2 linked regions of the Vulgatibacter sp. genome follow. Each later gene encodes a partner of the first gene's protein in a complex. Links are inferred from orthologs where the notes say so. Each region holds a gene or a part of one and is shown on either strand. Other genes may lie near its edges.

Evidence for each region.
Region 2: the proteins of mfd (region 1) and uvrA are in contact, whole or in part, in a crystal structure (PDB 4DFC), measured with the Escherichia coli proteins. The link is inferred for Vulgatibacter sp. from one-to-one orthologs.

Annotation. Positions count from the first base shown.
Region 1 is NZ_JAWLCN010000003.1:351,743-362,930, forward strand. What follows is about bases 2,997-7,143. They hold mfd (transcription-repair coupling factor), read left to right. Parts: upstream 2,997-3,391; coding sequence 3,392-6,943; downstream 6,944-7,143. Other genes in these bases: grpE (nucleotide exchange factor GrpE), read right to left, coding at 2,997-3,184; ACESMR_RS08920 (phosphatase PAP2 family protein), read left to right, coding at 6,940-7,143. Outside these bases: ACESMR_RS08900 (hypothetical protein), read left to right, coding at 1-490; molecular chaperone DnaK, read right to left, coding at 591-2,411; more of grpE, read right to left, coding at 2,462-2,996; more of ACESMR_RS08920, read left to right, coding at 7,144-7,692; ACESMR_RS08925 (SDR family NAD(P)-dependent oxidoreductase), read right to left, coding at 7,693-8,475; ACESMR_RS08930 (dihydroneopterin aldolase), read right to left, coding at 8,472-9,260; ACESMR_RS08935 (SDR family NAD(P)-dependent oxidoreductase), read right to left, coding at 9,398-10,120; ACESMR_RS08940 (hypothetical protein), read left to right, coding at 10,270-10,392; ACESMR_RS08945 (MBL fold metallo-hydrolase), read left to right, coding at 10,399-11,188. UniProt on the Escherichia coli protein: Couples transcription and DNA repair by recognizing RNA polymerase (RNAP) stalled at DNA lesions. Mediates ATP-dependent release of RNAP and its truncated transcript from the DNA, and recruitment of nucleotide excision repair machinery to the damaged site.
Region 2 is NZ_JAWLCN010000002.1:455,622-466,126, forward strand. Bases 3,542-7,005 are described here. They hold uvrA (excinuclease ABC subunit UvrA), read left to right. Parts: upstream 3,542-3,937; coding sequence 3,938-6,805; downstream 6,806-7,005. Other genes in these bases: ACESMR_RS05815 (Uma2 family endonuclease), read right to left, coding at 3,542-3,599. Outside these bases: ACESMR_RS05795 (hypothetical protein), read left to right, coding at 1-674; ACESMR_RS05800 (hypothetical protein), read right to left, coding at 687-1,115; ACESMR_RS05805 (DUF962 domain-containing protein), read right to left, coding at 1,222-1,689; ACESMR_RS05810 (deoxyhypusine synthase family protein), read right to left, coding at 1,745-2,911; more of ACESMR_RS05815, read right to left, coding at 3,030-3,541; ACESMR_RS05825 (PPC domain-containing protein), read left to right, coding at 7,456-8,754; ACESMR_RS05830 (DUF4215 domain-containing protein), read left to right, coding at 9,027-10,505. UniProt on the Escherichia coli protein: The UvrABC repair system catalyzes the recognition and processing of DNA lesions. UvrA is an ATPase and a DNA-binding protein. A damage recognition complex composed of 2 UvrA and 2 UvrB subunits scans DNA for abnormalities.

The sequences.
Region 1 (11,188 bases):
TCGTACGGCCATGCAGGGAATCGAGGTCGACACCTGCTCCATCGGCCTGAGCAGCACGCATGTAGCGGGCTTCTCGACGGCAAACGCGTGCGCCGTCTACCAGCACGAGGGAAGGTTCTGGATTGCCGAGCGCACGGAGGACGGCGCGCTTGCCAATCTACGACTGGGCCCCGTCTTTTGGCCGCGACCCGTCGTGGATGCCAGCGGGATCGCTACGTGGGGAGACTACGCCGCCATGGTCTGGGTGGAGGAGGTCTACGAGAACCTCGCGGATCGACGGCGGCTCCTCCTCGCCCGTACGACCGACTGGGCGATGCGTGACATCCGAGGAATCGAAGGCCATGAGGTCTGGGCTGCCGGGCTCACGGGAGAGCATCTCTACGTCGTCTACACCCTGCCCGGCGCGCACGTCGGCAAGTTCTCGGCTGTCTACCGGTACGATCTCGACAAATTCGACTCGATCGGCCAGCCGATCGTTCCGGTCGAGTGACCAAAGAGCCAACAGGCGATGCGGACGCGTCCGGCGGTAGGGCCTGCGTTGCCGCCATCGGCGCGGCAACGCTCGCAACGCACCGTCTCGCGTGGAGCGATCAGCCCGCCGACTGGTTGTAGATCGTCTCGGCGATGCGGTAGGCGCTGCCCTCGAGGCGCGCCACCGCTTCCTTGATCCGCTCGAGGTCGTTGGTCGGCAGCACCGCCTTGAGCGCCGTCACGTCGCCCTTGATCTCCTCGACGTCCTTCGGCTGGAGCATCGAGGCGTACTCCTCGAGGCTCTTCTCGGTCGTGTAGATCAGGCCGTCGGCGGTGTTCTTCGCGTCGGCCACGGCCTTCTTCTGCTCGTCGTCGCCGCGGTGCTCCTCGGCGTCCTTGATCATCCGCTGGATCTCCTCCTCGGTCATGCCGGAGGAGGCGAGGATGCGGATGGTCTGCTGCTTGCCGGTGCCGAGATCCTTCGCCGCCACGTGCACGATGCCGTTGGCGTCGATGTCGAAGGTGACCTCGATCTGCGGCACGCCGCGGGGCGCAGGCGGAATGCCCACCAGCTCGAAGCGGGCCAGCGTCTTGTTGTCCGCCGCCATCTCGCGCTCGCCCTGGAGCACGTGCACGGACACGATCGGCTGGTTGTCCTGCGCGGTGGAGAAGACCTGCCCCTTCTTCGCGGGGATGGTCGTGTTCTTGTCGATGATCTTCGTGTAGACGCCGCCGGCGGTCTCGACGCCCAGCGAGAGCGGGGTCACGTCGAGGAGCAGCACGTCCTTCACGTCGCCGGTGAGGACCGCGCCCTGGATCGACGCGCCGATCGCCACCACCTCGTCGGGATTGACGCCCTTGTGCGGATCCCTGCCGAAGAAGCCGCGGACCTTCTCCTGCACCTTCGGCATGCGGGTCATGCCGCCGACCAGGATCACCTGATCGATCTGCCGGGCGGTGACGCCGGCGTCCTGGAGCGCGACCTTGCACGGCTCCAGGGTCCGGTCGATGAGCTCGGCGCAGAGCTGCTCGAGGGTGTCGCGGTCGAGGGTGTCGGTGAGGTGCTTGGGGCCGGTGGCGTCGGCGGTGATGAAGGGGAGGTTCACCTCGGTCTCGTGGGCCGAGGAGAGCTCGTGCTTGGCGCGCTCCGCCGCTTCTTTCAGCCGCTGCAGCGCCATCCGATCCTTGCGCAGGTCGGTGCCGTGCTGCGCCGCGAAGCGCTCCGCGAGCCAGTCGATGATCCGGTTGTCGAAGTCCTCGCCACCGAGGAAGGTGTCGCCGTTGGTGGCCTTCACCTCGAAGACGCCCTGGTTCAGCTCGAGGATCGAGATGTCGAAGGTGCCGCCGCCGAGATCGTAGACCGCGATGCGCTCGCTCTTGCCGTCCTTCTGCTTGTCGAGGCCGTAGGCCAGCGCCGCAGCGGTGGGCTCGTTGATGATGCGCAGGACGTTCAGGCCCGCGACGCGGCCCGCGTCCTTGGTGGCCTGGCGCTGGGCGTCGTCGAAGTAGGCGGGGACGGTGATCACCGCTTCGGTGACCTCCTCACCCACGTAGTCCTCGGCGGTCTGCTTCATCCGCGAGAGCACCTGCGCCGAGATCTCGGCGGGGGCCATCTTCTTGCCGCGGACGTCGACCCAGGCGTCGCCGTTGTCTGCAGGCAGCACGCCGAAGGGCAGCAGCCCCAGGCTCCGCTGCACCTCGTGCGTCTGGTATTTGCGGCCGATGAGGCGCTTCACGCCGTAGATGGTGGCGTCGGGGTTGGTGATCGCCTGGCGTTTGGCGATCTGCCCCACGAGCCGCTCGCCGTTCTCGGCGAAGGCCACCATCGACGGGGTGGTGCGGCTGCCCTCGGAGTTGGGGATCACCACCGGATCACCGCCCTCGAGGACGGCGACGCAGGAGTTGGTGGTTCCGAGATCGATCCCGATGACCTTGGCCATTTACGTCGTTCCCTTGTGTGCTCCCCCCGGGGCGCACGGCGGGCAGAGGCTCAATTCTGCGTTTCTTCCCCGGAAGGAGCAGCGGCGGCCTCGGGGCCGGGCCCGCTGGAGACGACCACCATCGCCGGGCGGACGAGCCGCTCGTGGAGCTGGTACCCCCGCACCAGCTCCCGCACCACCACGTTGGCTGCGTGCTCGGTGCTCTCCACCTGCTGGATCGCCTCGTGGAAGCGCGGGTCGAAGAGCTCGCCCACCGCCGAGAAGCCCTTCACCCCGAACTTGCCCAGGGTCTCCTCGAAGAGGCGGCGGTTCATCCGCACCCCCTCGGCGAAGGAGTTGAGGTCGCCGCCGCCGGCGGAAGCCTCGAGGGCCCGGTCGAAATTGTCGAGGACGGGGATGAGCTCGGAGAGGAGCTTCTCGATCCCGAACTTCTGCAGCTCCTCGCGCTCCCGCGCCGCCCGCTTCTTGTAGTTCTCGAGGTCGGCCACCGCGCGCAGGCGCAGGTCGTTGGCCTCCTGCAGGCGCTGCATCAGCTGCTGCGTGCGCTTCGCCGACTCCTCGAGGAGCTGCTCCTTGAGATCGAGCTCGGCGCGCAGCGCCTCGTCGCCTTCGCCCGCTGCTGCGACGACGTCTTCCTCGACCTCGATCTCGAGGGTGTTCTCGACGCCGGTGGTCGTGGAGCCACCCTCGACGGCGCGGAGCGCCTCGGCGATGGCGTCCTCGCTGATGTCGACCTGGAAGGCGTTCTTCGGCGGGGTCTCGGACTGGGACATGAGCGCTGAAAACCCTGTGGAGACGCGGAATTGCGGCCCGCATCATGGCACAGCGCAGTTGGGGCATCAACCGCGCGGAGGGCGTCCGGCGCCCGTTTCCGTGGCAGGGTCGGCGCGCAAAACCCATACTGCGGAGCAAGCGACGACCCACCGCCCGGGCCGCCTCCGGCCCGCAGGCAGGCGGGGTCGTGTGCGTCGTGGGCTGGGATGGACGATCTGCTGGCGAACGAAACGGAAGGCACGGCCGAGGGCGCCCTGGGCCGTCTGCTGGAGCGGCTCCGGGATGGCACGGGGCCGGTTCCCGTGCTGGGCGTGAAGGGCGGCGCCAGGGGCTGGGTCGCCGCCGGGATCCGCGAGGCCCTCGGCAGCCCGCTGGTGGTGGTGGCGGCGGACGAGGAGGCTGCCGACCGCCTCGCCGCGGACCTCGGCTTCTTCCTCGGCGGCGGCACCGAGGGCGAGGAGCGCAAGGTCCTCCGGCTGCCGGTGGACGAGGTCCTCCCCTACGACGGCCTCTCGCCGGATCGCTCCACCGAGCTCGACCGCCTCGCCGCCCTCACCCTCCTCCACCGCGGCGAAGCCCCGCCGGCGCTGGTCCTCTCCGCCAGGGCGCTGGCCCGGCGCACCCTGCCCCGCGCCATGTTCGCCGGCGCCACCGACGAGATCGCGGTGGGCTCGAGCTGGGACCGCGACGATCTGGCGCGCCGCCTGGTGGCGCTGGGTTACCAGAGCGTGCCGCTGGTGGAGGACGCGGGCACCTTCGCGGTCCGCGGCGGCATCCTCGACCTCTGGTCGCCGATCTACGGCCAGCCGGTGCGCCTCGAATTCTTCGGTGACGAGGTGGAGAGCCTCCGCGTCTTCGAGCCCGACACCCAGCGCACGGTGCGGACCCTCGACCGCGTGCTCCTAGGCCCCGCCCGCGAGGTGCTCTTCAGCGACGAGACGAAACGCGCCGGCATCGCCGCGATCCGCGACGCGGCGGACCGGGTGAACAAGCCCACCGCCCAGGTGCGGGAGCTGGTCGACTCGATCCAGGAGGCGATCCCCGCCTACGGCGTGGAGAGCTTCCTCCCCGGCTTCTACGAGGAGAAGCTCGAGCCGATCGCCGGATTCTTTCCGGAAGGCGCGGTGATCCTCCTCGACGATCCGGTAGCGATCGACCGGGCCCTGGAGGATCTCTGGGAGGATCTGGAGAAGGAGCACGAGGCCACCCTCGAGCGCGCGGATCTCGCGCTGCCGCCGCAGGCCCACTTCCTCGGCGCCGACGAGGCCCTCGCCCAGCTCGGCGCCTTCGCCCGCGCCGACCTCCACTCGCTCTGGATGGGCGGCGCCGACGTGGAAGCGGTGCGCTTCGACCTGCCCGCCACCGCGGGGATCCGCAAGGAGATCGAGAACCACCACGGCGAGGACGGCGCCCTCCACCCGCTGGTGGAGCGGCTGAAGCGGTGGCGGGAGCGGGGCTACACCACCATCCTCGCCGCGGGTTCCCAGGGGCAGGCCGACAAGCTCAAGCGGCTCCTCTCCGAGCGGCGGGTGGCGGTGAAGATCCGCGACGAGTGGGTGCCCGCGGATCCCTCCAGCTGGTGGGATCGCTCGGTCCACGCCTGGATCGTCCCCCACGAGCTCACCGCCGGCTTCCTCGCCGCGGAGGCGCACTTCGCGGTCATCGCCGAGGAGGAGATCCTCGGCGTCCGCCAGAAGCGCCGGCTCCGCTCCGCCCGCCGCGCGGACATGCCCTTCGTCGCCGCCTTCCGCGAGCTGAACGAGGGCGATCTCTGCGTGCACGTCGACCACGGCATCTGCCGCTACGGCGGCCTGCAGAAGCTCAACGTCCGCGGCGTGGAGGGCGACTTCCTCGTCCTCCACTTCGAGGGGAAGGACAAGCTCTTCCTCCCGGTCTCGAAGCTGCGGCAGGTGCAGAAATTCGTGGGCGCCGGCGCGGAGCACGCGCGCCTCGACAAGCTCGGCGGCACCTCCTGGGAGAAGACCAAGAAGAAGGTCAAGGACGAGCTGCTGCGCATGGCGGCGGAGCTCCTCGACATCTACGCGCGGCGCAAGGCCCACCCGGGCATCGAGTACCCGCAGCCCGACCGCTACTTCCACCAATTCGAGGCGGACTTCGCTTTCGACGAGACGCCGGATCAGCAGAAGGCGATCGACGACGTGATCGCCGACATGGCCTCGGGCAAGCCGATGGACCGGCTGGTCTGCGGCGACGTGGGCTACGGCAAGACCGAGGTGGCGATGCGCGCCGCCTTCATGGCGGTGCTGGGGCAGAAGCAGGTGGCGGTGCTGGTGCCGACCACCATCCTCGCCCTGCAGCACTTCAACTCCTTCAAGAGGCGGATGCGCGACTACCCGGTGCAGGTGGACTGGGTCTCCAGCTTGCGCGGCGCAAAGGAGAACAAGGAGGTGCTCCAGCGCGCCGCGGAGGGGAAGGTCGACATCGTCCTCGGCACCCACGCGCTGCTGGCGCCGAGCGTCGCCTTCAAGGATCTCGGCCTCGTGATCATCGACGAGGAGCAGAAATTCGGCGTAAAGCACAAGGAGCGCCTCAAGCGCTACCGCGCCGAGGTGGACGTGCTCACGCTCACCGCCACGCCGATCCCGCGCACCCTGCACATGTCGATGGCCGGCGTGCGCGACATGTCGATCATCAACACGCCGCCTGCGGACCGTCGCGCGATCCGCACGTTCGTCTCGAAATTCTCGCCCACCGAGATCCGCGAGGCGATCCTCCGGGAGAAGGGACGCGGCGGCCAGGTCTACTTCGTCCACAACCGGGTGGAGTCGATCGGCTCGATGCAGCGCTTCCTCACCGAGCTGGTGCCGGAGGCCTCCATTGGCGTTGCCCACGGGCAGATGGGCGAGCACGTCCTCGAGCGGATCGTCGGCGACTACATCGACAAGAAATACGACGTGCTGCTCTGCACCACGATCATCGAGAGCGGCCTCGACATCCCCAGCGCCAACACGATTATCGTGAACCGCGCCGACACCTTCGGCCTCTCCCAGCTCTACCAGCTCCGCGGCCGCGTGGGCCGCTCGTCGGAGCGCGCCTACGCCTACCTGCTGGTGCCGGCGAAGCAGCAGATCACCAAGGACGCGCAGCGGCGCCTCGAGGTGCTGCAGCAGTTCAGCGATCTGGGCGCGGGCTTCCACATCGCCAGCCACGACCTCGAGATCCGCGGCGCCGGCAACCTCCTCGGCGCCAAGCAGTCGGGGCAGATCGAGGCAGTGGGCTTCGACCTCTACTCGCAGCTCCTCGAGGAGGCGGTGGCGGAGACCCGCGGCGAGCCGATCCAGCACGTGGTGGAGCCCGAGGTGCAGCTGCCGGTGCCGGCCTTCATCCCCGACGACTACCTGCCCGACGTGCACCAGCGGCTGCTCTTCTACAAGAAGCTCGCCCAGGCCAACACCGACGAGGAGATCGAGCAGGTCCGAGAGGAGATGATCGATCGCTGCGGCCAGCCCACCCACGAGGTGGACGCCCTCACCCGCACCATGGCGATCAAGGCGGATCTGCGCGCGCTGCGGCTGCGGGCGCTGGAGAGCGGGCCGGCGCGGCTGGTGATCACCCTCGGCCCCGACGCGCTCCTCGATCCGGCCAAGGTGGCAGCGCTGGTGGCCCGGGGCGGCAACTACCGCCTCACCCCCGACATGAAGCTGGTGGTGAAGACGGCGCCGGATCTCTCCGGCGAGCGGCTGCTCGAGGCGGCGCGGTACGCCCTGCGGGATCTCGCCCGGTGTGCGGCGGCATGACCGGCGGCCCCGCGGAGGATGGCGTGCTGAAGCGGCTCTTCTGGCGGCTGATCGACTGGATCGGCCGCAACGAAAAGAGCGTGCTCGTCGCGGGCCTGCTGGTGGTCGGCGGCGTGTGGGGATTCGTCGCGCTCGCCGACGAGGTGAACGAGGGCGAGACCCAGGCCTTCGACGAGTGGGTGCTGCGGCAGCTGCGCACCCCCGGCGATCTCTCCGATCCCATCGGCGACGTCTGGGTGGAGGAGGCGGCCCGGGACATCACCGCGCTGGGCGGCGTCACCGTGCTCGTCCTGGTCACGGTGAGCGTGGTCGTCGCCCTGGGGCTGCAGCGCCGGCGGGGCACGATGTGGCTGGTGGTCGGCAGCACCCTCGGCGGCGCGCTCCTCACCTCCGCCCTCAAGGACGCCTTCGACCGGCAGCGGCCCGGCGTGGTGCCCCACCTCACCGAGGTGCTCACCGCCTCCTTCCCCAGCGGGCACGCCATGCTCTCCGCGGTGGTCTACCTCACCCTCGGCGCGCTCCTGGCGCGGCTGGTGCGCAACACCTGGGCGCGGGCCTGGTGCCTGCTGGTGGCGATGGGGATCACGGTGCTGGTGGGCTTGAGCCGCCTCTACCTCGGGGTGCACTACCCCACCGACGTGCTCGGCGGCTGGGTGGCGGGGATGGCCTGGGCGCTGGCCTGCTGGCTGCTCGCCCGCTGGCTCCAGCGCCGGGGCACGGTGGAGCGGCCCGGCCCCGCCCGCTCCTGATCACTCACGCAGGAGCAGGCCGCCGTCGATGGTGAGCGTGGTGCCGGTGCTCCACGAAGCGCCGAGGAGATGGACCACCGCAGCGGCCACGTCCTCCGCCTTGCCGAGGCGGCCGAGGGGGTGCAGGCCGCGGAGCGCCTCGAGTTGTGCGCCGAGGCGCTCTTCGTATTCCACGCCGGTGGGCATCGTCTCGCCGGGATCGAGGCGCAGCTCGTGAATCATCTCGGTGTCGACGAGCCCCGGCGCCACCGCATTGAACCGCACGCCCCGCGGCGCGCCCTCGAGGGCCAGCGAGGCCATCGCCGCCACCAGCCCCGCCTTCGCCGCGCTGTAGGCCGCAGAGGTCCGCACCGGGCGGAAGGCGAGCGTGGAGGCGACGAAGACCACGCCCCCGCCGCTCTCGAGCACGCGCAGCGCCTCCTCGCCGAGGCGCAAGGGGGCGACGAGGTTGAGCTCGAGTTGCGATCGCAGCGCCGCCTCGTCGATCCGGCCCGGCGCCTGGTGCACCACGTTTCCGGCGCTGTGGACCATGCCGTCGAGGCCGCCGAGCAGATCCCGGGCCCGCTCGAGCAGGCCTTGCCGCTGGGCTTCGTCGGCAAGATCGCAGGGCAGCGCGTGGATGCGGCCGGGCCATGCATCCCGCACCGCCTCGAGCCGCTCCGCCCTGCGCCCGACCACCACCACCTCGCCGCCGTCGGCGGCGATCCGCTCGGCCACGGCGCGGCCGATGCCGCTGCCGCCGCCGGTGACCAGCACCCGCCGCGTGCCGACGGGCAGCTTCATCGCGCCCGCTCCGCCGCAGGGTAGAAGGGCACCGGCTCGACCCAGGGCAGCTCGCCCTCGTGCGCCACTTCGATCTCGTCGTGGGGCAGGAAGGCCGGCCGATCGACGCAGAGGATGGTGCCCTCCACCTGCGCCGGGTTGTCGTAGCGGTGGGGCAGATCCTTCGGCCAGCGGAAGGCGCTCCCCGGCGCCACGGGCCTGCCCTGGAGCAGGAGGTTGGACCCGAGGATCAGCTCCCGCTCCTCCATCGCCTGGTGGACGTGGGTGGGGATCGACGCCCCCGGCGCGATCCGCAGCCGGTAGATCCCGCAGCCCTGGCTGGCGTGGAGCACGTCGACCCGGCCCCACTTCTTCTCCTCGACGGGGAAGCCCATCTCCTCGCGGCTGCGGTGGATTTCGAGGGAGGGAACGGCGTCGCCGCCGAGGGCGCCGGGCTTGGTGAGCCGCACGCTCACCGCCTCCACCTGCGCGTGGGGCGCGTCGGCGGTGGGCGGCGCGAGGATGTAGCTGCAGAGCGCCTCCGCGGCGGTCTCGAGGAGGCGGAAACGGCACGACTCGAGGAGGAAGCGGATCTCGCCGGCGAGGCGCGCGTAGTCGAGGCTCGCCTCGAGGCCTGCGCCTGCAGCTGCGGCGCGGGTGTCGAGGAAGAGGGCCAGATCGACCTGCAGGGTCTGCACCGTGCGCCGCTCCTCCGGGTAGACGCCGACGATGCAGTCGGCACGCAGGCCGCGGACCTCGATGGCGTCGAGGCTCCTGCCGTTGGTGGTGAGGAAGGGACGCTGCATGCGAAACCTCAGAGCGTGTGAAGAAATCGGTCCGGCAAGCGCCGGCCCGCTTTCTTCGCTCGCGCTTCGCGCGAGAGACGCTCCATCTTACGATCGCTCCGCCTTCGGCTTCGCTGGAGAGTTTGTTTCACAAACTCTCAGAGCACGACCGAGCGGCCGCCGTCCACGTTGATCACCTGGCCGGTGACGTAGGGTTGCTGCGCGAGGAAGAGCACCGCCCGGGCCACGTCCTCGGGATCACCCTCGCGGCCCATCGGCACCCGGGCGAGGATCGACTGCTTGGTCGCCTCGTCGTAGTCGGGCGGGAAGGCCACGGTCCCTGGCGCCACGCCGTTCACCCGGACCTTCGGTCCGAGCTCCACCGCCAGCGCGCGGGTGAGCATGAGCAGCCCGGCCTTGCTCACCGAATAGTGGGCGTACTCGTCGTAGGGCCGCTCCGCGGCGATGTCAGTGACGTGGATCACGCAGGGCGCCGGCGCCGCGAGCAGCGAGGGGAGGAGCCCCTGGGTGAGGAAGAAGGGGGCCTCGAGGTTGATCGCCTGCATCCGCCGGTAGCGGGCCCGATCGATCCGGGCGAAGGGCACCCGCTCGAAGATGCCGGCGTTGTGGACCACGAGATCGAGCGCCGGGTGTTCGGCGCGCAGCGCTGCGGCGAGGCGATCGACCGCGTCGGGATCCGAGAGATCGGCGGTGCGGAGATCGACCTGCCTGCCCAGCGCCCGGGCCTGCGCCGCCACCTCCTCCAGCGCATCGACCGACGCGTGGGCGTGGAGGACGAGGTCGTAGCCAGCATGGGCCAGGGCGAGGGCGGTGGCGCGGCCGACGCGGATGCCGGCGCCGGTGACGAAAGCCTTGCTCATGGCGCCGCAGGATGCCCGAGAAGCGCCGCCGGTTGCACGGCAGAAAGCCGCACGGCGCCTGCTTGCTCGCCCGGAGCCCGGGCGGCGCGCGGTGCATGGCCGCCCCATCGCGCCCACCTTGAAGGACACCACGCGCAAGGAGGTAGACGATGGGTCTCTTCAAGAAGGCAGCAGCCGCAGGCTTCCTCAGCCGTTTCCTCAACAGGCGCCGGTCCCGGCGCTCCTACGGCTACGGAAGGCGCCGCGGCCTGCTCCGCCGTTTCCTCGGGTAGGGGCCGATGCATCGGCGCTACGAGCTCGCCGGTGGGGAGGCCGCCGGGGCGATGAGCGACGGCTCGATCTTCTTCGTGGGGACGGCCACCACGCTCATCCGCTTCGGCGGCTTCTCGATCCTCACCGACCCGAACTTCCTGCACCAGGGCGAGAAGGTCCACCTCGGCTACGGGCTCCATTCGACCCGGCGCACCGAACCCGCCTGCCAGCTCGAGGATCTCCCGCCCTTCGACTTCGTGCTCCTCTCCCATCTCCACGAGGACCACTTCGATCGCAAGGTCGAGCAGCGGCTGCCGCGCCACACCCAGATCCTCACCACGCCGAAGGCGGCCCGGGCGCTGGCGCACCGAGGCTTCTATGCCGTCGATGCGATGCACCCCTGGGAATCGATCGAATTCGCCCGGGGCGAGAGCCGGCTCCGCGTGACCTCGATGCCGGGGCGCCACGGGCCGATGGCCTTCGCCAGGCTGCTGCCGCCGGTGATGGGCTCGATGCTCGAATTCGGCCACGAGCGCTTCGGCCTGCTGCTCCGCCTCTACGTGAGCGGCGACACGCTGGTCTACGAGGCGATCCGCGAGATCCCCGAGCGCTTCCCGGGGATCGACTGCGCCCTGCTCCACCTCGGCGGTACGCGGGTGATGGGGGTGCTCGTCACCATGGACGGCAAGCAGGGCGTGGAGATGATGAAGATCGTCGAGCCGGAGATCGCGGTGCCGATCCATTACGACGACTACGACGTCTTCCGCTCGCCGCTCTCCGACTTCGCCGACGAGGTCCACGCAGCGGGGCTCGATG
Region 2 (10,505 bases), on another replicon or contig:
CGGAAGTTCCGGTCGCCGAGCCCGCGGCGGTCGAGGAGTGGTGGGCGGGGCACCAGGTGGTCTTCGGCACCCGCAAGGTCCCGATCCTCGGCAGCCTCGACACCCGCACCGACAGCTTCCTGCTCGCCCGGGTGGTGCGCGAGGGGGACGAGCTCCTTCTCGAGCAGCGCTCCTGTCGCTTCGAGATCGCGAAGGTGGCGGGGGTGCGCGTCTCCTTCCGCGAGGGCGCCACCTTTCCCCCGGCGACGATCCGCTTCCAGCGCACGGGCGACCGCTTCGTCGCCCAGCCCTGGAGCACCACCTGGAGCGACGAGGACATCGACGGCGACGGCAGGCCCGGCGCCACGGTGGAGGTCGATGCGCCGATCTGCGGCGGCTCGCTCTTCGTCGGCGCCAGCAGCCGCTCGCTCGCTCGTGGCGAGGAGCGCGACGGCGCCCTCCGCGGCGAGGTGCGGGTCGAGGTGGCGCAGCAGATCCTCGGCACCTCCGGCAGCTGCCTCGAGATGATGGCGAGGGACAGCACCGAGCGGGTCAGCGGTAGCTTCGCCTACAAGCGGGTTCCGCCCGGGACCACCTGCGAGTCGCTGCTGCAGGCCGCGTGGCCGGTGCAGGCGGACGAACCTCGCCGCCGCGCGGCACCTGCACCCGAGCGGCGGCGGATCCATCTGCGCTGACGACCGGGCGGATCAGTCGGCGAAGGTCTCGAGCTCGGTGGCGTCTTCCTGCTGCGCTTCGAGGGTGTCGGTTCCGTCGCCCAGGGGATCCACCTCGCCGATGCGGTTCGAGTCACCGACGGTGCCGATGTCCTCGAGGGGATCGACCTCGCCGATGGGGTCGACGTCGAACGTACCGATGTCCTGATCCCGTTCCAGGTCGCCCACCCCGGTGTCGAACGCCGAATCGCCGAGGTTCGGCTGGCTGAGATCCTGGTTGCCCGGGCTGCCGAGGGGATCGACCGCCTGCCCGAAGGCATCGTTCCGTTCGTCGTCGTCGCCGATGGGATCGATCGGATTGAGGACCACGTCCTCCTGCGCCCGCTCCGCCGCGGAGCCCTCGACGCCCTGCTCTGCCACCTGGGCGGAGGCCGCCACGGGAAGCGCCAGGGCTACTGCCAACAAGATTCGTAGAGAACGCATGTCACTTACGCTGCGCAGCCGGTGGCCTTCGTGCAGCGGCCTGCCGAAAGCAGCGGAGCCGGCCCTGCGGGGACCGGCTCCGTCGTCAATCGGCGTTGGGAGCGGCGGCTCGCTCGGGCGGCCAGTCGCCGGTGAGCACCGCCACGAAGAAGAGCGGGCCCACCAGGGCCTGGAGCAGGTTGGTGAGGAAGGCAGGCTGCTTCTTCTCCCAGACCACGTGGCCTGCGAGCTGGACGAGCCAGCCCACCACCGCGATCCCCACCACCACCGGCCACGGGGTGATCCGGCCCAGGGGGAAGCAGAGCGCGAAGAGCACCGCCATGATCAGCGCCAGGCGCACGTGCAGGCGCAGGTACCAGGCGATGGCGAGCACGTAGCCGACCCAGGCGGCGGTGATGGTGACGCCTGCCACCTCCACCAGCGCGATCCAGTCGAGCATCGCGACGATGTGGAAGACGATCAGCGGGATCGCGATCTTGTGGGTCAACCGGTTGGTCGGGTGCCGGTGGCTGTCGGCGTAGTCCTCGAAGAGGCGCTGGAGCTTCTCGTTCATCGTCCCCTCCGAGCGTTCGGGGCCCGCCCACAGGCGCGCGGGCCCCACGGATGTTTCAGCGCTGGAACTCTTCGGGCGTCTCGTAGACCCCCTCGAGGAGCTGGTCGCGGCGGGCGGCCACGTCGGCGTCGAGTCGCTGCAGCGCCTCGGGAAGCCGGTCGTACATCCGCTTGTGCGCGCGGCGCTTGTCGCCGTGGAAGAGCGCGTGGGTCACCCACGGCAGCACCGACGTGACGTCGGTGCGGACGTAGGCGGAGTTGAACTCCACGCACTCCGCCGAGACCTTGCCCCAGGTGTGGCCCTCGCCAGCGGGGCAGGAGGAGAGCGCGCCGTTGTCCACCACCTCGACGCAGAACTGCACGTCGATGTCGAAGCCGCGGGCGTCGAGCTCGAGGATCTGGCCGAGGGTGGGCTCGCCCTGGAGCGTGTAGTTCTTGGGCACGCCGCCCCCGAGGATCCAGACCGCGGTGTCGCCCTCGTTCTGCGCCAGCCACTGCAGCGCCGCCATGGCGTAGACGTCGGCGTTGATGTCGAGGGCGAATTTGAACTTCTCGCCGAGGGCCGCCTTGAGGCGCACGGCGTTGAGGAAGATCGAGCCGTCCTGCGGCGCGCCGACGAAGATGGGCACGCCGAATTTGTAGGCGGTGGCCAGCAGCGAGTGCTGGTCGACGCCGACCTTCGACTCGAGCTCGTAGAGGTGCTTGCCGAGGAGGTGGTGGAACTCCGCGGTGGTCATCGTCCGCTGGAACTCGGGCATCGCCATCAGCCAGGCGAAGAGCCGGTCGGTGCGGAGCAGCACGTCCTCGGGGAAGGCGATGTCGTAGATGCGGATGATCCGCGCCTCGCGGAGCATGGTGTCGCCTGCGTCGGGGGCGATCTCCTTGAGCCGGAAGCCGAGGACGCGGTGGGCGTCGTGGTAGAGGTTCGCGCCCGTGGTGGTGAGCACGTCGATCATGCCGCGCTCGATCATCGGAACGATGCAGGAGCGGTGGAGCCCCGCCGGCGTCATCGCGCCGGACATGGTGCAGAAGACGAAGTTGCCGCTGTCGACGCTCTTCTGCATCAGCCTGGCGCCCTCGCGGACCTGGCGGCCGACGTAGGCGGGGAAGGCGCTGGCGAGCAGCTCGATCGGCGACTCGTTGCCGGTGATGGCGCGGGGGCGGACCTCGCGCGACTGCTCGAAGGCCTCGAGGACTTCCTGGGCGACGTTGTTCTCGGACATGGCGGACCTCTACCTGCGTGCGATGGGCTGCATGACGACCGCGCGGGATGCGGCCTGCCCAACCGGCGGCGGAACCTACACGTTCCCAACCGCACCTGTCTCCCCCTTCGCGTGCGGGTCAGGGCTGCGGCGGAGGGGGCGTCGGCAGCCAGAGGGCAGCGAGTTCGAGAGGAGCGGCGTCGAAGGGCGGTGCGTGCACCGCATCGTTCCCGGCAAGGACGTGCGCGACCTGCCAATGGCTGCCCGCGCGCCGGTAGACCTCGAGCATGCGCGCCAGCGGATCGACGAGCCAGACCCACTCCACCTCGGCGGCGGCATACGCGGGCAGCTTGGCGGCGCGGTCGACCCGAGTCGTCGAGGGCGAGAGGACTTCGCAGACCCAGTCCGGAGCCAGGGTGAACGCCGGCGTGTCCGGCACGACCGGCATCCGGCTCGTCCGCCATCCCGCCAGGTCGGGGATCAGGATGTCGTCGCCGAGGTGGAGCTCGGGCTCGATGTGGAACCACCAGCCCCCTGGCCCCCCGCGACTGCGCTGGAAGGGCCCGAAGAGCTCCCCGGTGAGAGCCGTGGCGGCGTGGCCGTGCGGCGAGGCAGGCCGGGGGCTGACCACCAGCTCGCCGCCGACGAACTCGCCGTAGAACCGCTCGGGTAGCGCCTCGATCCGCGCTACCGCCTCTTTCCGCGTCATCCCCATGGGAACCTCAACGTGCGCACCGGCTTCCATCGTGCCCTCCCCTTGCTCGAACCGGAAAGAGCTTGCCACGGGGGTCTGACATCAGGCCGGGCGCCGGGCTGCCTGCCGGCGGGCCGACCGGCGCAACCCGGGCAACTTCCTCGGCCTTCCGCTGTTGCGGGGAGACGACGGAGGTGTCGATGCATCGGAAGCCGGGCCACGGGCGGCGGGAGAGCAGCACGCAGCAGGTGTCGGCGCGCGAGGTCGAGGTCCCCGCCCCGGAGAGGGGGGCTCGACAGGACGCGCCCACCCCGCTATACCCCGACGCTCAGCCTGAACGGATGGTCACGTACATGGAGCCCGATTCGATCCTCATCCGCGGCGCCCGCGAGCACAACCTCAAGGACGTCACCCTCGAGATCCCCAAGAAGAAGCTGGTGGTCTTCACCGGCGTCTCGGGCTCGGGCAAATCCTCGCTCGCCTTCGACACGCTCTACGCCGAAGGCCAGCGCCGCTACGTGGAGAGCCTCTCCTCCTACGCCCGGCAGTTCCTCGGGCAGATGGAGAAGCCGAAGTACGACACGATCCGCGGCCTCTCCCCCACCATCTCGATCGAGCAGAAGGCGGCCTCGTCCAACCCGCGCTCGACGGTGGGCACGATCACCGAGGTGCAGGACTACCTCCGCGTGCTCTTCGCCTCGATCGGCGTGCAGCACTGCCCCACCTGCGAGCGACCGGTGGGCAGGCAGTCGGCGCAGCAGATGGTCGAGACCATCCTCGAGATGCCCGCTGGCTCCAAGGTGCAGGTCCTCGCCCCGCTGGTGCAGAACCGCAAGGGCGAGTACCGCGAGGTGATCGAGGACGCGAAGAAGCGGGGCTTCACCCGCATGCGCGTCGACGGCCGCGTCGTGGACATCACCGCCGAGAAGGTGGTGCTCGACAAGAAGAGCAAGCACGACCTCGAGCTCGTCGTCGACCGCCTGGTGGTCAAGCCCGAGATCCGCACCCGCCTCACCGACTCGGTGGAGACGGCGCTGCGCGAGGGCAAGGGTCTGATGATCCTCGCCGACGGCGCTGCGGAGAAGGCGAACGACCGCTTCTTCAGCGAGCACAACGCCTGCCACCACTGTGGCCTCTCCTTTGGTGAGCTCTCGCCGCAGTCCTTCTCCTTCAACTCGCCGCTGGGCTTCTGCCAGGCCTGCAACGGCCTCGGCTCCAGGCCCGAGATGGATCCGGAGCTCATCGTCCCGGACCAGAGCCTCTCGATCCACGGCGGCGCGGTGGCCCCCTGGGCCAGCGGCGTCACCCGCGGCGAGGGCTGGACCGCCGATCTGGTCGAGCAGCTCGGCAAGGCCTTCGACATCGATCTCGACAAGCCCTGGGAGAAACTCCCGAAGAAGCAGCGCGACCTCGTCCTCTACGGCACCGGCGGCAAGGAGTTCACCGTCACCTGGAAGGACGCAGCGGGCTCGGGCCGGTACAAGATCGACTGGGAGGGCGTGGTCAACCAGCTGATGCGCCGGTTCAAGAACACCGCCTCGGAGCAGATGAAGCGCTACTACATGCGCTTCTTCAGCGACAAGGCGTGCTCGGATTGCGGCGGCGCCCGCCTCAAGCCCGAGAGCCGGGCGGTGAAGATCCACGGCCTCGCCATCCACGAGCTCGCCCGCCGCACCATCGGCGAGGCCCACGGCTGGGTGAAGGACGTGGAGCTGGTCGGCGCCGAGGAGCAGATCGCCAAGGAGCTGCGCAAGGAGATCCTCGCGCGGCTGGGCTTCCTCCTCGACGTGGGTCTCTCGTATCTGACCCTCGACCGGCCGGCGGGATCGCTCTCGGGTGGCGAGAGCCAGCGCATCCGGCTCGCCTCGCAGATGGGCTCCGAGCTCACCGGCGTGATCTACATCCTCGACGAGCCGTCGATCGGCCTCCACCAGCGCGACAACGGCAAGCTCCTCGCCACCCTGAAGCGCCTCCGCGACATCGGCAACTCGGTGATCGTGGTGGAGCACGACGAGGAGACGATGGAGGAGGCGGACTGGATCGTCGACTTCGGTCCAGGCGCGGGCGAGCTCGGCGGCCAGGTGGTGGCGCAGGGCACGCCGCAGCAGCTGATGCGGGACGAGCAGTCGATCACCGGCGCCTTCCTCTCCGGCCGCCGCGAGATCGAGATCCCGGCGCAGCGCCGGCCCGGCAACGGCAAGTTCATCCAGGTGCTGGGCGCCGCCGAGCACAACTTGAAGGGAATTGACGTCGCCTTCCCCCTGGGCCAGCTGGTCGCCGTCACCGGTGTCTCCGGCGCCGGCAAGTCCACGCTGGTCAACAAGATCCTCTACCCGGCGCTGGCCCGCTCCCTCCACGACGGGCGCACGCACCCGGGCAGGCACAAGGCGATCACCGGCCTCGAGTACGTCGACAAGGTGATCGACATCGACCAGAAGCCGATCGGCCGCACCCCGCGGTCCAATCCGGCGACCTACACCAAGATCTTCGACTCGATCCGCAACGTCTTCGCCGAGACGCCGGAGGCCCGCGCCTTCGGCTACACGCCGGGCCGCTTCTCCTTCAACGTGAAGGGCGGTCGCTGCGAGTCCTGCGAGGGCGACGGCGTGAAGCTCGTCGAGATGCACTTCCTGCCGGACGTCTACGTGACGTGCGAGACGTGCAACGGCAAGCGCTTCAACGACGCCACCCTGCGCGTGCGCTTCAAGGGGAAGAACATCGCCGAAATGCTGGAGATGAGCGTGCGCGAGGCGCTCGAGCACTTCTCGCTCCACAAGGAGATCGTCCGGGGGCTCACCACCCTGGCCGACGTGGGCCTCGGCTACGTGAAGCTCGGGCAGCCCTCCCCCACCCTCTCCGGCGGCGAGGCGCAGCGGATCAAGCTCGCCCGGGAGCTGGCGAAGGTCGGCACCGGCCAGACCATCTACATCCTCGACGAGCCCACCACCGGCCTCCACTTCGCCGACATCGAGAAGCTGCTGCAGGTGCTCCACCGGCTCACCGACGCCGGGAATACCGTGGTGGTGATCGAGCACTCCCTCGACGTGATCAAATGCGCCGACCACGTGATCGACATCGGTCCCGAAGGTGGCGAGGGGGGCGGCACGCTGGTGGTCGAGGGCACGCCGGAGCAGGTGGCGGCCTGCCCCGAGAGCCACACCGGCCGCTACCTGGCGCAGGTGCTGGAGAAGCACGCCCGGCGGCAGAAGCGCAGGGCCTGATTGCGCGTCGGAAGGAAAGCGCCGGCAGCGGTACGCCCCTGTCGATGGCGCTTCCCTCGGGCTGCTACGAACTAGACACAAATCGGGGCTTGACCCAGCGCCGCGAACCCCGGGGCAGTCGATGACAACGCTGATCTGGCACGCTCGCCTATTGCGCGGCCGCGGGGAATCTCACTCCGCGGCCGCGCAGACGCAGGCGCTGACGCGACACGCCGCCGCGAGCAACGGGCACCACCGTGGTTGGTCTTACCGCAACTCGAGCAGCCCCTCGCCACCGCGCGAGTGCGAAGCGTAGTCGCGAGGACTTGGACAACGACGACGCACGCCGCACTCACGGCCGCGTTAGCTCCTACCGAAGCACAGGCAATTCCTAGAACCGGTTTGGCGACGGGCGGCGCGGCACCCGCTTGGGGCGTTGCGCCGTGTCTTACGCCAACTCTACAAGGGAATGGTTGCTTCACAAAGACTCAGAGGCCAACACAGCCTCGAAGTTCGTAGGGGATCCGTGCGCTCAAGCATCCATTTAGCTGCGGTCGTCGGTTGTTTGGTGGCTCCGGCAGTCGCACATTCAGTCGGTGGGGAGCGCTCGTCCGCTTCCGGTTAGCGACTCCGCGAACCTCGGACCGGCGACGAACCCGGCGCTTGGGATGATGGAAAACAAGCCAGGACTTGCGTTCGTCGACTCGGCAACAAACGAGAACCTGCTCTGGGACCCGGCGTCCGCGACCTTTCGGCCGTTCCCAATCACCCTCGATCGCGCGGCAGCACGTTGCGTCTGGGGCGGGCAAGTCCTGTTCTGCGAGGACGATAATGACTCCATTCCGGGTTACCCGCTCGACGGTGTGCAGGCGTACGACTTCTCTCAGGCTGTGACTCAGGCGACTTGGGCGCTACAAGGCAACGGAGCACCGCAGGGGCTGGTTGAGGCTTCTGGAGACGCAGCAGTGCTGGCGCCGCCTGGCACCGGTGAAATCCGCCACCTTTCGTTCGCGTCCTCGGGCACTGCACTGCAGAGCTCCGTGGTCGCCGGGAGCTCGCGCGATGCTCATCCTGTCGTTGGCGACAACTACGTCTTCTACCAGGAGAAGGACAGCACGAATGGCGTTTGGTATCTGAAGGCTTGGGAGGTCGCGACGGCAGCCACTACGTCGGCAACTCTGGCCGAGGCTGCAACTCCGACCGACGTCGTATATGACCTCGTCTTCACAGAGACAGCTGGCGAGCCGAGCTCTCGTGACGCCGGATTCCTCTGGAATCCGATCTCGCTGCCCTTCGACGCCCCTTCTCAGGGTTGCGCTGGCTACCATGACATGAAAGTGGGCCTCAGCAACGCCGGCCACACTGGGTTCCCTGCATCCGACTTCGTGGTGGTGCGGGCGTCTGGATGCGCTGGCGGCGACAAGCTCATCGCGTTCAACAGCCTCAGCTCGTACAACCGCGCGTTTGACGTTGGTACGATCTCCTCGACGAATCCGGAGTTTGCAGTCTACGAAGACCAGATCGCCTGGATCGATCCGCTCGGGGATCTGCGATGGGTTCGGGCCGACATGGGCCAGCTCGCGGTCCTGACGAACGAGTCGGAACCCAACGACACCATCCTCATTCCCAACGCTCTCATGCCGTCGTGGTTCGGGCAGGGAATTGCAGGCAATGCCGACGTCGACTACTGGAGCTTCGAGGGTGAGGCGGGTAAGCACTACGACGTGATGACGTCGACGCAATCGCCTCGAGAGTGGTGCCAGAGCTACCCCGCTGGTGATACCTACATCACGGTCTTCGATCCGCAAGGCTACGAGCTCTTTTCGGTCGATGACGGTAACGGCTACTGCGCTGCAGCTGATTTCATTGCTGCCTCGGATGGTACCTACTACGTCGCGGTCACTGCATCTCCCAACCATACGACGACCTACACTACGGGTACCTACTATCTCACGGTTGACGTGCTGTAGCGTCTGCCAGGCGTAGGCCCGGCTTGAGCTGGGTCTACGCCTGGCTCGTCATTCGCCGAAGGGAGCTGAAGATGCCTCGCCATCCCGGCCTTTTGATCGCCCTGGCAGTCGTCCTTGGTGTCGGCTGCAGCAGCCCGCGTGAGCCCATCGACGGCTTGGCGGGTTCCGGTGGGAGTGGTGGCACCGCCGGGCATCCTGCTGGTGGTTCGGGCGGAGGAGGGATGGGCGGTGGTGGCTCGGGCGGAGCAGGCGGTGCTGGTGGAGCCGGCGGGATGATCGAGCCCTGTGGCAATGGGCAACTCGATGCGGGGGAGGATTGCGACGGCGATGACTTCGCCGGCGTCACCTGCAGCTCGCTCGGCTTCGATGGCGGCGAGCTCGCCTGTGCAACCGACTGCTCGTTCTCGACTGCAGCGTGTACTCGCACCGAGCGGTGCGACTCCGGCGTGGACGAAGACGGCGACAGCCTCGTCGACTGCGAAGACGACGATTGCTTTAATGACGCAGCCTGCCCCCGCTGCGGCGACGGCAGAATCAACCAGGACAGCGAAGAATGCGACGGCACAAACGTGCCCGCCTACTGCGCGGACTTCGGACACACGCTCGGCCGCGTGACGTGCAACGACGATTGCACCCTCGATACCACCGGTTGCGGCGACCCGGAAAGTTGTGGTTCCGGTACGGACGAGGACCGGGACGGTCTCGTTGATTGCGAGGACTCGGATTGCTCGCACCGATACGAGTGCCCGGTATGCGGAAACGGTGTGGTACAGCAAGGTGAGGGATGCGATGGATCCTTTACCGCCAGCTGCACGGAATTCGGCTTCGACGGCGGGGCGCTCGTCTGCGGAAGCGACTGCGAGTTCGACACGAGCGCCTGCCGCGACGCCATCTGTGGCGACACGCTGATCGAAGGCGCGGAGCGGTGCGACGACGGCAACACGTTGGACGGCGACGGCTGCAGCAGCGTCTGTGCGATCGAGGGCGACGTTTGCGCCGAGGCGCTCGCGCTGGCCCCCGATGCCACCATCGGCGGCTGGTCCCTCGACGGGACGACAGCGGGGCGGTTTGCCGATTATCCGGCAACCTGCGCAGACACCACCGGCGTGCCGGATGCGGTCCTCTCCTTTACCGCCCCAACCGACGGCCGCTACTACGTTGCTGTCGAGGCGGCGTACGACATCGTGCTCCGTGGCTGGCAGGACGCCTGCGACGGCCAGGTGCCGCTGCGCTGCATGAACGAAGAGGGGCCAGGCGTTGCCGAGGGCATCGAGGTCGAGATCGCCGCGGGCGAGACGGTGTACTTCGTGGCGAGCGGTATAGCCGGGCTCCCTGAAGGCGTCGCGAATAGCGGACCGTTCCATGCCACGGCAGTGCAGGTCACCTGCAACGACGGCATCATCGAAGGCTGGGAGCAGTGCGAAGACGGAAACACGGTCGCCGGCGACGGATGCAGTCCGCTCTGCCGCTGGGAAGGCGACACCTGCGCAGACGCCGTCAATCTGAATGTCATCGGCGAGGAGGAGCCGGGCACGTGGTTCTGGCGATCGACGACCCAACGCTTCTGGCCCGACTACAGCGGCAGCTGCAATACAACCGCAGCGAGGGATGGAGTCGCGCGCTTCGAGGCGCCGGCTTCCGGCCTGTATCGCTTGATGCTTCTCCCCAGCTTCGACGCGTCGCTCTACCTCTGGGACGGCGCTTGCACCCAGGCAGCGTCTGAACTTGCATGCTCCAGCGTCTCTCCGGCG